2 regions of the Thioclava sp. IC9 genome follow, and region 1 is predicted to be linked to the other one. Evidence: riboswitches for the same ligand, from Rfam matches in the RefSeq annotation. Region 1 holds a riboswitch; the other holds the start of a gene.

Region 1 (7,803 bases):
CCGTTTGGGCCGCACCGCGTAGCCCGAGACGCCGACGATGCGCGCGTCCTCGCCCAGAAGGTAGAGCGTCTCGACCGTTTCCTCGGTCAGACAGACGATGCGTTCAGGAGGAAATGCCATCAGATCCCCAATGTGGAAAGTGGTTGAAAAACAGGGCCTTCCGACGTGATTTTAAAGTGCGCGCGGATGTGAAACACCTGCGCCAGAAGCGTCTCGGTCAGGACCTCGCCGGCCGGTCCATCCGCCACAAGCCGCCCGCGATCCATCACCCAAAGCCGGGTGCAATGGCGCGCGGCCAGCCCCAGATCATGCAGCGAGGTGACGACCGCGCCGCCCGCCTGCACGTGGGCGCTGAAGACCTGCATCGTCGCGATCTGCGCCGCCGGATCGAGCCCGGCAATGGGCTCGTCTGCGAGGATCAGCGGGCTTTCCTGCGCGAGCGCCCGGGCGATCAGCACCCGCGCCTGCTCGCCGCCCGAGAGCTGCGTGGCGGCGCGGTCTCGGTAAGTGTCGAGCCCCATCCGGCGCAGCGCTTCTTCCACCGCCGCCGCCCCGCGCGTCGCCTGATCGCGGCCATGCGGCAACCGCCCCAGCGCGACGAGATCGGCAACCGACAGCCCCCAGGCGATTTCGCGCGCCTGCGGCAGCCACGCCGCCGCCCGCGCCCGCGCCATCGGATCGAGCGCCGACAGCGAGCTGTCCCCGCGATGCGACAAGAGCCCCATCGCACCGCGCAGCAGCGAGGTCTTGCCCGCGCCGTTGGGCCCGATCAGCCCGATCAGCTCGCCCGGCGCGACCTGCGCCGAGACGTGATCGACGACCGGGCATTCGCCCCGCAGAACGGTCAGGTTTTCCAGCTCCAGCATCAGCCCTCGCGCCCCATCTTGCGGATCATCGACAGGAAGAACGGCGCGCCGACCAGCGCGGTCAGCACCCCCAGTTTCAGGTCGCGCTCAGGCGCGATCACCCGCGTCGCGATATCGGCCAGCGTCAGCATCGCCGCCCCGCCAAGCGCCGAAGCCGGAAGCAGCCGTGAGGGCCGCGCGCCCACGGATTTGCGCAGCAGATGCGGCACGACGAGGCCGACGAAGCCGATCGCACCTGCGACCGCCGTGGCCGCACCGACCATGAGCGCGGTCCCGAAGACGACCTGAAGCCTCAGTTTTTTCAAAGAGATACCAAGCGAAGCTGCAGCATCCTCCCCAAGGCTCAGCGCATCCAGCCCGGCCCCTGCGCGCAGCAGGATCAAAGCGCCCACGATCAGGAACGGCAGTGCCAGGGCGACATGGGTCATCGACCGATCGGCAAGCGAGCCCATCATCCAGAACACGATCTCGGCCGCGGCATAGGGCGACGGAGCGAGGTTCAGCACCAGCGCGGTCGCCGCCGCCGCCAGCGCGGAGACGGCGATGCCTGCAAGGATCAGCACCAGCGCCCGGCCCTCGCGCCCGGCAAGGACCAAGATCAGCGCGACGGCCACGCCCGCGCCCGCCAGCGCGGCGAGCGGCAGGGCCAGGGCGAAGAGCGCGTAGAGCCCGGTCTGGATCGCGATGACCGCGCCAAGCGCCGCTCCGGCAGAGGTGCCGATCAGCCCAGGCTCGGCCAGCGGATTGCGCAGGAAGCCCTGCATCGCGGCGCCCGACAGCCCCAGCGCGGCGCCAACGCCGATACCGAGGATCGCGCGCGGCAGGCGCAGCTCGCGCATCACCAAGCCCGCCGCGCCATCGCCGGAAATGAGCGCGGATATCCCGTCGAGCGGCGAAATCCCCGACGGTCCGATCAGCAGCGACGCTGCGAAAAGCACCGCGCAGAAGGCTGAGAGGAAAATGAGGATCGCGCGATAACTCATTGCGTTAACTTCTCTTTCTCGATCTTGCGCCCAAGCGTCGCCAGTTGCCCTACCGCATTCAGCATCGCCGGTGCGCCGCAGGTCCAGCTCGCATCGCGCAGGCCCCGCACGACCGGAAGATCGCGCAGCACCGGGTGCGCCAGTACCTCCTGCGCGCGGCTCGTGCCGGTGCCGCCTTGCGAGCCCCCCACGACCACCAGATCGGGGCGATCCATCACCAGATCTTCCAACGGCAACCGTCCGCCCCAGTCGAGCCCCGGCCCGCTGACGACGTTCTGAAACCCTGCCATTTCAAGGATTTGCCCTTCAAGGGTCCGCGGCCCGTAGCCATAGCCCGAGGGCCCGATGATCGCAGCTTTCAGCCCCGGCGCGGGTGTCTGGATCGCCGCCAGCCGCGCATCGAAATCCGCGAGCATCTTCGCCGCGCGACCGGGATGGCCAAGAAGCTTGCCCATCGTCTCGATCCGGCCGCGGATCTCGGGCAGCGAGGTGCCGGGCGGCAGTTGCTCGACCCGGATCCCGAGTGTGCGCAACATGCGGATCGTGTCGGGGTTCGACCAGGTATCGGCCAGCACGAGATCGGGATGGAGAATCGAGATTTCCTCGGCGCGCCCGAAGTTTACGGGAAGGTCTTCAGCCTGTTTCCAGTGCACCGACATCGACGGGTCGGTCGCGAAATGGCTGACCGAGACGATCTGCGACGGATCGGCCAGCGCCAGCGCCAGCTGATCGGTGCAGAGGTTCATGGAGACGACCCGCCGCGGCACATCTCCCGCAGGCTCTTCCGCCCATGCGGAGGAGGTCGCCGCCAAGGCGGCGAAAAGGGCGGCGCAAACCGCCCCTTTCAGATCAGAACCGCGCACGCAGCCCCACATAGGCGGCGCGACCCGAGGTGCCGTAGCCCGGCCAGAGCTGGTAATCGGTGTCGGTCAGGTTCTCGATGCGCAGATAGGCCTCCTTCTCGTTGCCCAGATCGTAGGTCATCTGCGCGTTCAGCAGGCCGTAATCGGGCTGGCTCTGACGATCGGTGACCACACGCATATCGGCGGCGAGCGTGATCTTGTCGGTCACCTGCGCGTCGATGCCCGCGGTCAACGTATGACGCCCGAAGGCCGAGTTCCACGTCGATCCCGACGACAGCCCGTCGGGGTTCTTCCAGTCGAGATAGGTGTAGCCGAGGCTGTAGTTGATCTTGCTGGTGATCGGCCCTTTCAGCCCCAGCTCCAACCCCTGCCGCTTCGCGGTGCCCGAGGTCTGGTAGTAGGTGCCGTCGTAGTCGATCAGGTCCTTCACATCGATATGGAACAGCGTCGCGGTCAGCTTATGCGCACCGAAGTCACGCTCGACGCCGAGATCGTAGCTCAGCGATTTCTCGGGCTTGAGGTCGGGATTGCCCACGTAGCCGTCATAGAGTTCATAACCCGACGGCGCGCGGAAGCCATTGCCGATCGACGCCCGGTAGAGCGTCGCGGCGTCGGCCTGCCACGTCACGCCCAGACGACCCGTGGTGTTGCCGCCGAAATCCGAGTGATCGTCGTGGCGCGCGGAGGCGGTCACGTTCACCCCGTCCATCGGCGAGAAAGCATATTCACCGAAGATACCCGTATCCGCCGTGAGGACGTGGCCCGAGACATAGGTGCCTGTATAGGTTTCCAGCGTGCGATCCGCCCCGAAGGTCAGCCGCCCCGGCCCGAGATCGGTCGAGGCTTTCCAGTCGAGTTTGCGGCGCTTGCCCTCGTAGCCATAGTCATAGACCGGATACCAGCGCGAGGTCGTGTAATAGGTCAGACCGAGCTCGTGATCGAGCGGGCCGGTCGCGAATTTCGCGAAGAGCCGCCCGCCACGTTCCTTATGGATGGTATAATCGTTACTGTCCGTGGGCAGCGGGCCGAAGCCGTTATCGAACTCGCCCCGATCGTTCTGCGCGAACCCGTTGAAGCCGATCAGCAGATTGTCGGAGATGCGCTTCTGCGCGCGCAGGCTGACACGGTCGGCGCGGTAGCCGTCCTTCTCGGTATTGCCGTTCTTCTTGTCGGCGGCCGAGAAGCCTGCAGTGTAAATTTTCGACAGCTGAATCGCGAGTTCGTCATCGCCCTTCTTCCAGCCGAAATTATAGGCCGCATTCGCGGTGTGGTAGGAGCCGAGCTCGAGCTTGACGCTTTGGCTCACGCCATCCTCGGTCGGGCGCGGCGTGTCGAGGTTGATGACCCCGGCGACCGCCTGCCCGCCATAGACCGCCGATTGCGAGCCGCGCATGATCTCGACCCGGTCGTAGTTGAACGTGTTGAACCGGCCCAGGTCGGGCAGCACCTGCGTCGCCGACGGATCGGAGACGTCGATCCCGTCCACCATGACCTTCACGTAATTCTGCGACACGCCGCGAATGGTGAAGCCGGTCTGCGCGCCCATCGGCCCGCGCGACAGGATGCCGACGCCCGGCGACTGCGCGATCAGGTTGGCGAGACGGGTCTGGCCCGAACGCTCCAGCTCCTTGCGCGACAGCACGGTGACCGCCTGCGCGGTCTTGTCCGACGATTGCGGCTCGAGCGCGCCGTGATAGATCACGATCTCATCGAGTTGGTAAGGTTGCGCATCTTGCGCGAGCGCGGGGCCTGCCAGCGCTGTGGTGAGCATCAGGCCCACGGTCAAACGGGTGCGGATCATATCCAATTCCCTCGTGCCGCGACTCTGCGGTCGCGTGAACTTCGCATTGCAAGTCTTTGGAAATTTGGAATTTCCGCCGACGGTGAAAAATGTCACCACTGACGGAAGACCGCCTCCGCTGCGCGCCCCGCACAGGCAGAAAGGATGAGCGCCTCGGCAGGTCTCCTGGCTCGCGGGTCCTGGTTCCGGCTGGCCTTCCCGGGTCTCCCCAGTGGCTCAGTCAGCCGTCACTCGCCGCTCACAGTTGCGGGGGCAGCCCCGGAATGAATGCACGCATCGCACCGGGTTCCCTTTTCATCCGCTTTCGCGGAACCGAAGTGCCCCTGCTGTGCCGCGCGCGCCGCACTGAGTCAAGAATATTTCAGCTTTCCACGGCGCGCCGGCAGCGCCGGTTGAACCGGATCGAGGATAGCAGCGCGAGACCGATGAGCCCGGCCCCGATCAGGCCGGTGATCACCTCGGGCACTTCCACCAGCGTCTGCGCGAACATGACGACGGAGAGGATCAGGATCGACCAGAAGGCGCCGTTCTCGAGATAGCGGAATTCGCTGAGCGTGTTGCGCTCCACCAGCATCAGGGTCATCGAGCGCACATACATCGCACCGATCCCCAGACCGATCGCGATCAGGAACAGGTTCTGGGTCAGCGCGAAGGCCCCGATCACCCCGTCGAAACTGAAGGACGCATCGAGCACTTCGAGATAGAGAAACGCGCCGAGGCCCGCCTTGGCCGTCTCGGCGGCGATATTCGTCCGGTCGAGCACGTGGCTGAGCACCTCGACGCCGAGAAAGGTCGCAAGGCCGCAGATGGAGGCGAAGAGGAACTCGTCCTCGCGCCCCTCCGGCAGAATCCAGGTGAAAAGCAGAACGACGACCAGCACGAAGCCGATCTCCAGACCTCGGATCGACGCGAGCGCGCGCAACCGGCGCTCCAGCGCGCGGATCCAGTCGACCTCCTTGCCCTCGTCGATGAAATAGGTGAGCGCGACCATCATCAGGAAGGCGCCACCGAAGCCCGCGATCGACAGATGCGCGTCCTCGATGATCTCGGCATATTCGGCCGGGTGTTTCGCAGCCAGAAGAACCGCATCCCACGGTCCGATGCCGGCGGCGATCACGACGATCAGAAGCGGGAAGAGGATACGCATCCCGAACACCGCGATCAGGATGCCCCATGTCAGGAAACGACGCTGCCATTTCGGCGTCATCTGGTGCAGCTTGTTGGCGTTGACGATGGCGTTGTCGAAGCTCAGCGAGATTTCCAGCACGGCCAGCACGGCAGTGATCATCAGGAAAGAGACCGCGCCGCCAAGCCCTCCGGTCTGGGCGAACCCCAGCGCGAAGGACCCGACCAGCCCTGCCACCGTGACGGCGATGGCCCAGGAAAAATAACGATACATGATGGTCATGCTGGCTCCGGCTGCATGAGGCCTCACTTAGGCTTCGCCCCCTGTCTTCGCAAGGGAGCGCACTGTCAGAGTTGGTCTGTGTGCCCCTACGGCGTGGGGCGGGTGGGCGGAAAAACGCGGCGCAAGATACCCTGCGCACGGCGGGTCGCGCCCGCTAGAGCCCGACCTCGTCGAGCCAGCCCTTGATCCGCGCCTCATTCACCCCGAGATCGGATTTCCCGTAGACGAGGTGCCCGCGGATCTGCAGCGTATCGCCTTCGACCCAGAGCGTGGTGACATCGGGAAAGCCCCAGACGGCCGAACGCGTCACATAGGCCGCGTAGCCCTCGTCGGCGCTGCCCGCGACGCGCTTGGTGCGCGCGGTGCCCCGGATGATCTTGTCGAGCGCGGCCATCTGCGCCGGCGGATCGGAGACGTCGCGCACGGCCTGAAACCCGCCTGTCTCCGGGTGGTCACCGGGCGCTTTCGCCAGCCCGTCGACATCGAAGCGCGCCGGATCAATCGGGGCGAGGCGCACCCACCCGTCGGCCGCCACCACGACGGCGAGCCCGAGCGCGAGGATCGTCACGGCCCGTTTCATGCCGCCCTCTCCCGCATCGCCCAGCCCGCAAGGGCGATCAGCTCGGTCGCGACATGGGCCCCGGCGATCGCCGTCACCCCGGTCGGATCGTAGGGCGGAGAGACCTCGACCACGTCGCCGCCGATCAGGTTGATGCCCTTCAGCCCGCGCAACAGCTCTGCCGCCTGCCAGCTCGCCAGACCGCCCCAGACAGGCGTACCGGTGCCGGGCGCGAAGGCCGGGTCCAGACCGTCGATGTCGAAGGTGAGGTAGCAGGGTCTATCACCCACAACCGCGCGGATGCGTTCGAGCGTGGGACCGATCCCTTCGCGATGCACGCTCGGCGCATCCACGATGTTCACGCCCAGCGTATCGGGATTGTCGGTGCGGATGCCGACCGAGACCACATTCTCCGCCCGCACGACGCCCGACTTGATCGCCTTGTAGAGGAAAGTGCCATGGTCGATCCGGTCCATGTCGTCATCGGCCCATGTGTCGGAATGGGCGTCGATCTGGATCAGCGCGATCTCGCCTTGCGCGGCGACTGCCGCGCGCAGGATCGGAAGCGTGATGAAGTGATCGCCGCCGAGCGTGATCGGCACCACACCCGCCCCGAAGATCGCGCCGAGATGCGCCTCGATCCGGCCCGGTACCTCGGGCACATTGGCATAGTCGAAGGGCATGTCACCGTAATCGACGATCGCCAGCTCGGAGAGCGGGTCATAGCCCCAGCCATAGGGCGCATCGAAAGCCTGCAGCGTCGAGGCTTCGCGGATCGCGCGCGGCCCGAACCGCGTGCCGGGGCGGTTGGTCACCGCCTGATCGAAGGGGATGCCGTTCACGGCGATCTGCGCGCCTGCGAGGTCTTTCGTGTAGCGCCGCCGCAGGAAGCTGGTCGCGCCACCGAAGGTATTCTCGAAGCTCAGACCGCGCGCATCTGCGCGCGTAAAGGCCTGATCCACTTGGGTTTTCGCATCTTCCAGAGCCATGGTCGCCCTCCCTTTCGCCCGCGAAATCTGCGCCAGCCCTCGCAGGAGGTCAAGTTGCCCCGCAAGGCGACGAGGGACGTGTCCGAACCCGCGCACTCCGACAAGGGCCCGCCTGGGGCGATCCGGGCCGGGCAGCGCCCGCAACCGCGCGAACTGGGCGCAGACGACCGAAGCTCTCATTCGCTCACGCCACCGTGTGCCGCGACTTCATCGAATGGGCGCGCCCGCCGCGCCGGCCCGGCAGCCCCGCTTCACCCAACCGATATTGGCCCGCGTGACAACGGCGCGGCAAAATCTCGCCTCGGCGCGAAAATTTCCAATGAATGTGACATAG
Region 2 (7,803 bases), 660 kb from region 1:
ATATCGCCGTGCCGCGACCAATCCCGCCCTTTTGCGCGGAGGGCGCGATGCTTTTGGAACGAACGCTTTCACTCTTACAACTCGATATAGGACCGATCTCGCCGCTGCGGGCGCGTGAGCTGGGCACGCTTGGCTACATGGAATGGCTTGGCACGCTGCCGGGCGACATGCCCTATGCGAAGGCGGCGATTGTCGCCCATATGCAGGCCTATCCGCATTCCCTGATCTCGCCCGCGGTGGAGGTGTTCTGCGAACTCCTGCTGGAGTCGCTGACCCCGCAGCCCTTCGCCCTGCCGATCGAGATGCCCCCGCCGGTGCGGCGCGGCGGGGCACGCGCCCGGCGCGGCCTCTAACCCGTTCTTCGTCTTGCGGTCGCATTCAGCGGCCCGGCCGAGGACCATTGCAGCAGGGAACGGCACTCCGTCTCCTGTGAGGCTCGGCTTCATCAAACGATGGTCATGGATGAACTGAGAGGATCTCTCCATGAATGACAACAAACTGACCCGCCTGCTCGACGCGCGCCCGGTAATCTGCGCCGAGGGCTTTCTGTTCGAACTGGAACGGCGCGGCTATCTGACCGCCGGGGAATTCGTGCCCGAGGTGGCGCTCGAATACCCGCAGGCGCTGCGCAATCTGCATGTCGATTTCCAGCGCGCCGGCAGCGATATCGTCGAGGCCTTCACCTATAACGGCCACCGCGAGAAGATGCGCGTGATCGGCAAGGAAGACCTGCTGGAGCCGCTCAACCGCGCAGCGCTGAAGATCGCCCGCGAGGTCGCCGATGCCAAGACCGGCAACCTGATGGCGGGCAATATCTCGAACACGAATATCTGGGACCCGGCCGATCCGGCGCGGCAGGCCGAGGTGCGCGCGATGTTCGACGAGATGGTCGGCTGGGCGGTCGAGGAAGGCGCGGATATCCTCATCGGCGAGACCTTCTACTACGCGGGCGAGGCGCTATGCGCGCTCGAGGCCGCGAAGGCGTCGGGGCTGCCGGTGGTGCTGACGCTGGCGCCGATGGCGGCCAATGAGATGATGGACGGGGTCGGCATCGTCGAGACCTGCCAGCAACTCGAACAGGCGGGCGCCGATGTCGTCGGGCTGAACTGCTTCCGCGGGCCGCAGACGATGATGCCGTGGCTGCGCAAGGTGCGCGCGGCGGTGAGCTGCCATGTCGGCGCCCTGCCCGTGCCCTACCGGACCACGAAGGAGGAGCCCACCTTCTTCAACCTCTCCGATCACAACGGCTGCACCTGCCCCTCGCCGCATGGCCGGACCTTTCCGACCGCGCTCGATCCGCTGGCCTGCAACCGCTACGAGATCGGCGCCTTTGCGCGTGAGGCGCAGGCGATCGGGGTGAATTACCTCGGCGTGTGCTGCGGGGCGAGCCCGATGCATATCCGCGAGATGGCCGAGGCCGTGGGCCGCGAGACCGAGGCCAGCCGCTTCTCGGAGCGCATGGAGAACCACTTCATGTATGGCCAGAACGACCGCCTCCCGGCGCATATCCGGGCGCTCGGCGACGGGGCCTGAGGCAAGACACGCTCCTGTCGCGCGAGAGTTTCGCGCGGCAGGGTAATCTATATATTGACACCGATACACCATGCATCTCAATATGATGTTGCTTTGGTTCCTGCGAGTCACTCCGCAGGCGAAGAGGGAAGCCGGTGAGATTCCGGCGCTGCCCCCGCAACTGTAAGCGGCGAGCCTGATGTCCGAATGTCACTGGTGCAATGCGCCGGGAAGACGGACCGGGAGGCGTTCGAGCCGCGAGCCAGGAGACCTGCCAGAGCAGATAGACGACGACCGCGGCGGAGGGCCCGGGCGCGTGGCTATGTGCTGCGGCACCCTGCCCACGAGCCTTGTCCCGCGCTGCCGACAGCCAACAAAGGGACAGGACACATGACCATCACCGTCTATTCGAAACCGGCCTGCGTGCAATGCACCGCCACGACCCGTGCGCTCGATGCCAAGGGGATCGACTACAACGTGATCGACCTCACCAAGGATGCCGCCGCGATGGAGATGGTGCAGGACTTGGGTTACCGGCAGGCCCCGGTGGTGATCGCCAACGAGGAGCACTGGGCAGGCTTTCGCCCCGACATGATCAACCGTCTGGTCTGAGGCCTAGCCGCGATGGGACAGGCAAGGCTGATCTATTACTCCTCGGCCTCCGGGAACACGCAGCGCTTCGTGGAGCGGCTGGGTCTGCCCGCGCTGCGTCTGCCCCTCTCGGCGGAGGCGGCGATGCCGTACCCGCCCTGCCCCTACGTCCTGATCTGCCCAAGCTACGCCGACGGCAAGGGGCGCGGCGCGGTCGCGAAACCGGTCATCGCCTTTCTCAACGATCCCGCCCGCCGCGCGGGCCTGCGCGGCGTCATCGCCAGCGGCAATCGCAATTTCGGCGCGCTCTTCGCCTGCGCGGGCGATCTGCTGGCGCGCAAATGCAACATCCCCGTGCTCTACCGGTTCGAACTGGCGGGGACCGACACTGACATCGACCGCGTGCGCGCGGGTCTCGACAATTTCTGGAGGCTGGAATGCTCGACAGCGACGTGAAACCGAGCGGGGCCACGGCCTCGGAATTCGCGGGGCTTGATCACCACGCGCTCAACGCAATGCTCAACCTCTATGACGCGGAGGGCAATATCCGCTTCGAGGCCGACCGGATGGCGGCGCGGCAATATTTCCTGCGCCATGTGAACCAGAACACGGTGTTCTTCCATTCGCTGGACGAGAAGCTCGGCTATCTGGTGGAGGAAAGCTATTACGACGCCGCCGTGCTCGATCAGTATTCGCGCAACTTCCAGCGCGCGATCTGGGAGGCGGCTTTCGCGGCAAAATTCCGTTTTCCGACCTTCCTCGGCGCGTTCAAATATTACACCTCCTACACGTTGAAGACCCGCGACGGGCAGCGGTATCTGGAACGCTACGAGGACCGCGTCGTGATGGTGGCACTGACGCTCGCGCGCGGCGACGAGGCGCTGGCGATGCGCCTCATGGAGGAGATGCTGGCAGGACGCTTCCAGCCCGCGACGCCGACCTTCCTCAACGCGGGCAAGAAGGCGCGGGGCGAGTTCGTCTCCTGCTTCCTGCTGCGGCTGGAAGACAACATGGAAAGCATCGGGCGCGGCATCAACTCGGCGCTGCAACTGTCGAAACGCGGCGGCGGCGTGGCCCTGATGCTGACCAATATCCGCGAATATGGCGCGCCGATCAAAGGGATCGAGAACCAATCCTCGGGCGTGATCCCGGTGATGAAGCTGCTCGAAGACAGCTTCAGCTATGCCAACCAGCTGGGCGCGCGTCAGGGCGCGGGCGCGGTTTATCTGCACGCCCATCACCCCGACATCCTGCGCTTCCTCGACACCAAGCGCGAGAATGCGGACGAGAAAATCCGGATCAAGACGCTGAGCCTCGGCGTGGTGATCCCCGACATCACCTTCGAGCTCGCGAAGAAGAACGAGGAGATGTATCTCTTCTCGCCCCATGACGTGGAGCGGGTCTATGGCTGCGCCTTCTCGGAGATTTCCGTCACCGAGAAATATCACGAGATGGTCGATGACGCGCGGATCCGCAAACGCAAGATCAACGCCCGCGCCTTCTTCCAGACGCTGGCCGAGATCCAGTTCGAAAGCGGCTATCCCTACATCATGTTCGAAGACACGGTGAACCGCGCCAACCCGATCGCGGGACGGATCACCATGTCGAACCTGTGTTCGGAGATTCTGCAGGTGGCCGAGCCTTCCGAGTTCGACGAGGATCTGGGCTATGCGCGGATGGGCACGGATATCTCGTGCAATCTGGGTTCGCTCAACATCGCCAAGGTGATGGATAGCGGCGATCTGGGCGCGAGCGTTGGGTCCGCGATCCGCGCGCTCTCGGCGGTGTCGGAGATGAGTGCGATCAACGCCGTCCCCTCAATCCGCAAGGGCAACGAGGAAAGTCACGCGATCGGTCTGGGTCAGATGAACCTGCACGGCTTCCTCGCCCGCGAGCGCATCCATTATGGCAGCCCCGAGGGGATCGAATTCACCTCCGTCTATTTCGCCGCCGTGGCCTATCACGCGCTGGCGGAATCGAACCGGCTGGCTGCCGAGCATGGCCGGAGTTTCAGGGAGTTCGAGGCCTCTGCCTATGCCGATGGCAGCTTCTTCGAGAAATACGTCACCCGCGACTGGCTGCCTGAGAGCGACACCGTCACGGCCCTGTTCGACCGCTTCGGGATCACCCTGCCCACCCGCGCCGACTGGGCCGCCCTGCGCGACCGGGTCATGGAGTCCGGCCTGTGGAATCGCAACCTGCAAGCCGTGCCGCCCACCGGCTCGATCAGCTATATCAACAACGCGACCGCCTCGATCCACCCGATCACCGCGAAGATCGAGATCCGTAAGGAAGGCAAGATCGGCCGGGTCTATTACCCCGCGCCCTACATGACGAACGACAATCTCGAGTTCTACCGCGACGCCTATCAGATCGGCCCCGAGGCGATCATCGACACCTATGCGGCAGCGACCGAGCATGTCGATCAAGGTCTCTCGCTGACGCTGTTCTTCCCGGCCGAGGCCACGACCCGCGACATCAACCGCGCCCAGATCTATGCATGGCGGCGCGGCATCAAGACCATCTATTACATCCGCCTGCGCCAAGCGGCCCTCGAGGGGACCGAGGTGCAGGGCTGCGTATCCTGTTCCCTGTGAGGCCCGCCATGAAAGATCTGCACACACCCCGCCCCGTCCCCCGTGCCGTCAACTGGAACCGCCTTCAGGACGACAAGGATCTCGAAGTCTGGAACCGGCTCACGTCGAATTTCTGGCTGCCCGAGAAGGTGCCGCTGTCGAACGACATTCAAAGCTGGTCGCAACTGACCGAGAATGAGCAGACGCTCACGATCCGGGTCTTCACCGGGCTGACGCTGCTGGACACGATCCAGAACACCGTGGGCGCGCCTGCGCTGATGGCGGATGCGGCGACGCCCCATGAGGAAGCGGTGCTGTCCAACATCGCCTTCATGGAGGCCGTGCATGCGCGCAGCTATTCCTCGGTCTTCTCGACACTGTGCAACACCGCCGAGGTCGACGAGGCGTTCCGCTGGTCGCAGGAAAACCCGCATCTGCAGGCCAAGTCGCGGCTGATCCTCGACGAATACGACGCGACGGCGAGCCCGTTGAAGCGCAAGGTGGCGAGCGTCTTTCTGGAAAGCTTCCTGTTCTATTCGGGCTTCTACCTGCCGATGCACTGGTCGAGCCGCGCGCGCCTGACCAACACGGCCGACCTGATCCGCCTGATCATCCGCGACGAAGCGATCCACGGTTACTACATCGGCTACAAGTTCCAGCGCGCGTTGGAGCGGGCGACCGAGACCGAGCGCACCGAGATCAAGGATTTTGCCTTCTCGCTGATGTTCGACCTCTATGACATCGAGGGCCGCTATACCGAGCAGCTCTATGACGGTCTGGGCCTGACGGAGGATGTCAAGCACTTCCTGCATTACAACGCCAACAAGGCGCTGCAGAACCTCGGCTACGAGGCGCTCTTCCCCGAAGAGGCGACGCGCGTGAACCCCGCGATCCTCGCCGCGCTCTCGCCCGGATCGGACGAAAACCACGACTTCTTCTCGGGCTCGGGATCGAGCTACGTGATCGGCAAGGCGGTCGCGACCGAGGACGAGGACTGGGCGTTCTGAACCCGCCGCCGCCCGCGCCTCAAACGGGGCGCGGGGCAGTATCCGGGGCTGCGGTCTCGCCGGTCGATTTCAGCGTGGCGATGAACCGCTTGGTGCGCTCGCGCTCGGGCGCGTCGAAGACCTGCCGCGCCGGGCCGGTCTCGACCACCCCGCCGCTTTCCAGCACGACCACCCGCTCGGCGATCTGCGAGGCAAGGCGCAGGTCGTGGGTCGCCATCACCATCGTCGTACCCTCGCGGGCCAGCTGTGCCAGAACGTCGACGACTTCCGCCGCCAGTTCCGGATCGAGCGCCGAGGTCGGCTCGTCACAGAGCAGAACTTTCGGCGACGGGGCGAGCGCGCGGGCAATCGCGATGCGCTGCTGCTGCCCGCCCGAAAGCGTCGCGGGCCAGGCATCGGCCTTATGCGCCATTCCGACCTTCTCCAAGAGCGACATCGCGCGCTCGCGGGCTTTCGCGGCAGGCCAGTTCTGCACGGTCACGAGGCTCTCCATCACGTTCTCGATCGCAGTGCGATGCGGGAAGAGCTGGAAGTTCTGGAACACCATCCCGGTCTGTTGCCGAATGCTCTGGATCTGGGCGCGCGACAGCTTGCCGCCTTCGCTCAGAGTGACGGACGCGTCGCCGATGGCGAGCGTGCCGCTCGTGGGCACCTCCAGCAGGTTGATGGTACGCAAAAGCGTGCTCTTGCCGCCGCCGGAGGGGCCGATCAGCGCGGTCACGGAGCCCTCAGGCAGAGACAGCGAGATCCCCGACAGAACCTCGTTCTCGCCGAACCGCTTGGTGATATTCGACAGCTCGATCATGTGCGTTCCTCCAGAAAGCCGCCATATTGGCCAAGGCGCCGTTCGAGCCGCCCCTGCAGCGCCGACAGGACCGAGCAGAGCGCGAGATAGATCAGCGCCGCCTCGACATAGAGGACGAGCGGTTCATAGGTGGTCGCGACGATCCGCTGCGCCGCCTGAAACAGTTCCGGCACGGTGATCGCTGCGGCGAGCGACGTATCCTTCACCAGCGAGATGAAGCTGTTCGACAAGGGCGGCACCGCGACGCGCGAGGCCTGGGGCACGATGGTGCGGGTCATCGTCTGCCGCCAGTTCATGCCGATGGAATAGGACGCTTCCCACTGCCCCTTGGACACCGAGGACAGCGCCGCGCGCAGGATTTCCGACGTGTAGGCGCCGACATTCAGCGTGAAGCCGATCAGCCCCGCCACGAAGGCGTCGAGCGTGATCCCGAGGCTCGGCAGCCCGTAGAAGATCAGGAAAAGCTGCACCAGAAGCGGCGTGCCCCGGATCACCCAGACATAGAACCGCACGATCCACACCAGCGGACGCGGCCCGAACAGCCGGATCACCGCGCAGAGCAGCCCGAGCGCAAGGCCCAGCGTGAAGGTGATGAGCGTCAGCGGGATCGTGAAGGTCACCGTCGCCTGCAAAAGCGGCACGAGCGATGACCACATCAGGGGCAACCAGTCAGCCATAGCGGATCCTTTCTGCAAGCCTCACGCGCCTCCGGGCCGAACCCCGAAGGCGCGCGCGGCTCGACATGCGGCTTACTTCGAGACGTCTTCCCCGAAATACTCTTCGGAGATTTTCTGGTAGGTCCCGTCGGCCTTCATCTCGTCGAGCGCCTTGTTGATCGCAGCCAGCAGGTCGGGCTGGTCCTTCGCGATGATCACGCCGGAATAGTTCGCATCGGGCATGGTCGCGGCCAGCTTCACGGGGGCGTCCGGCTTGTTCTTCTTGAAGTCGAGGAAGGACAGGCTGTCATTCACCGTCGCATCGGCGCGGTTCTGGATGACAAGCGCGATCGACTGATCGAACCCGTTCGTCCCGATCAGTTCGGCACCGTGATCCGAGGCGATCTTGCCGAAATTGCTCGAGAGCGTCTGGGCGGCGGTCTTGCCTTTCAGATCGTCGAAGCCGGTGATGTCGGTCTCGTCCTTGCGCACGATCAGCGCCGCTTTCGACGCGATATAGGGCTGCGAGAAATCGTATTTCTTCTTGCGCGCGTCGGTGATGCCCACCTCGTTGATCACCGCGTCGTAGCGGTCGGCATCGAGCCCTGCGATCAGGCCGTCCCAGCGGCCTTCGAGGAACTTCACCTTCACGCCCA

The links. A riboswitch is a leader RNA that binds a small molecule or an ion and turns the genes downstream of it on or off. The one in region 1 is predicted to bind cobalamin.
Region 2: it holds a riboswitch for cobalamin, as region 1 does, so the genes downstream of both, nrdH (glutaredoxin-like protein NrdH) here and B6V76_RS00830 (TonB-dependent receptor) in region 1, are expected to answer to the same signal.

The regions. Positions count from the first base shown of each region.
Region 1 covers NZ_NBNX01000001.1:191,354-199,156, reverse strand. The annotation lists gene B6V76_RS00850 (cobalamin-binding protein) at 1-120, opposite strand, end outside; gene B6V76_RS00845 (ABC transporter ATP-binding protein) at 120-866, opposite strand; gene B6V76_RS00840 (iron ABC transporter permease) at 866-1,849, opposite strand; gene B6V76_RS00835 (ABC transporter substrate-binding protein) at 1,846-2,595, opposite strand; gene B6V76_RS00830 (TonB-dependent receptor) at 2,699-4,513, opposite strand; cobalamin riboswitch at 4,651-4,845, opposite strand; gene B6V76_RS00825 (DUF475 domain-containing protein) at 4,875-5,921, opposite strand; gene B6V76_RS00820 (DUF1499 domain-containing protein) at 6,076-6,501, opposite strand; gene speB (agmatinase) at 6,498-7,469, opposite strand.
Region 2 covers NZ_NBNX01000001.1:849,469-857,271, forward strand. The annotation lists gene B6V76_RS03880 (hypothetical protein) at 48-353, shown strand; gene B6V76_RS03885 (homocysteine S-methyltransferase family protein) at 484-1,533, shown strand; cobalamin riboswitch at 1,611-1,806, shown strand; gene nrdH (glutaredoxin-like protein NrdH) at 1,903-2,124, shown strand; gene nrdI (class Ib ribonucleoside-diphosphate reductase assembly flavoprotein NrdI) at 2,137-2,559, shown strand; gene nrdE (class 1b ribonucleoside-diphosphate reductase subunit alpha) at 2,529-4,700, shown strand; gene nrdF (class 1b ribonucleoside-diphosphate reductase subunit beta) at 4,709-5,686, shown strand; gene B6V76_RS03910 (amino acid ABC transporter ATP-binding protein) at 5,706-6,491, opposite strand; gene B6V76_RS03915 (amino acid ABC transporter permease) at 6,488-7,168, opposite strand; gene B6V76_RS03920 (amino acid ABC transporter substrate-binding protein) at 7,241-7,803, opposite strand, start outside.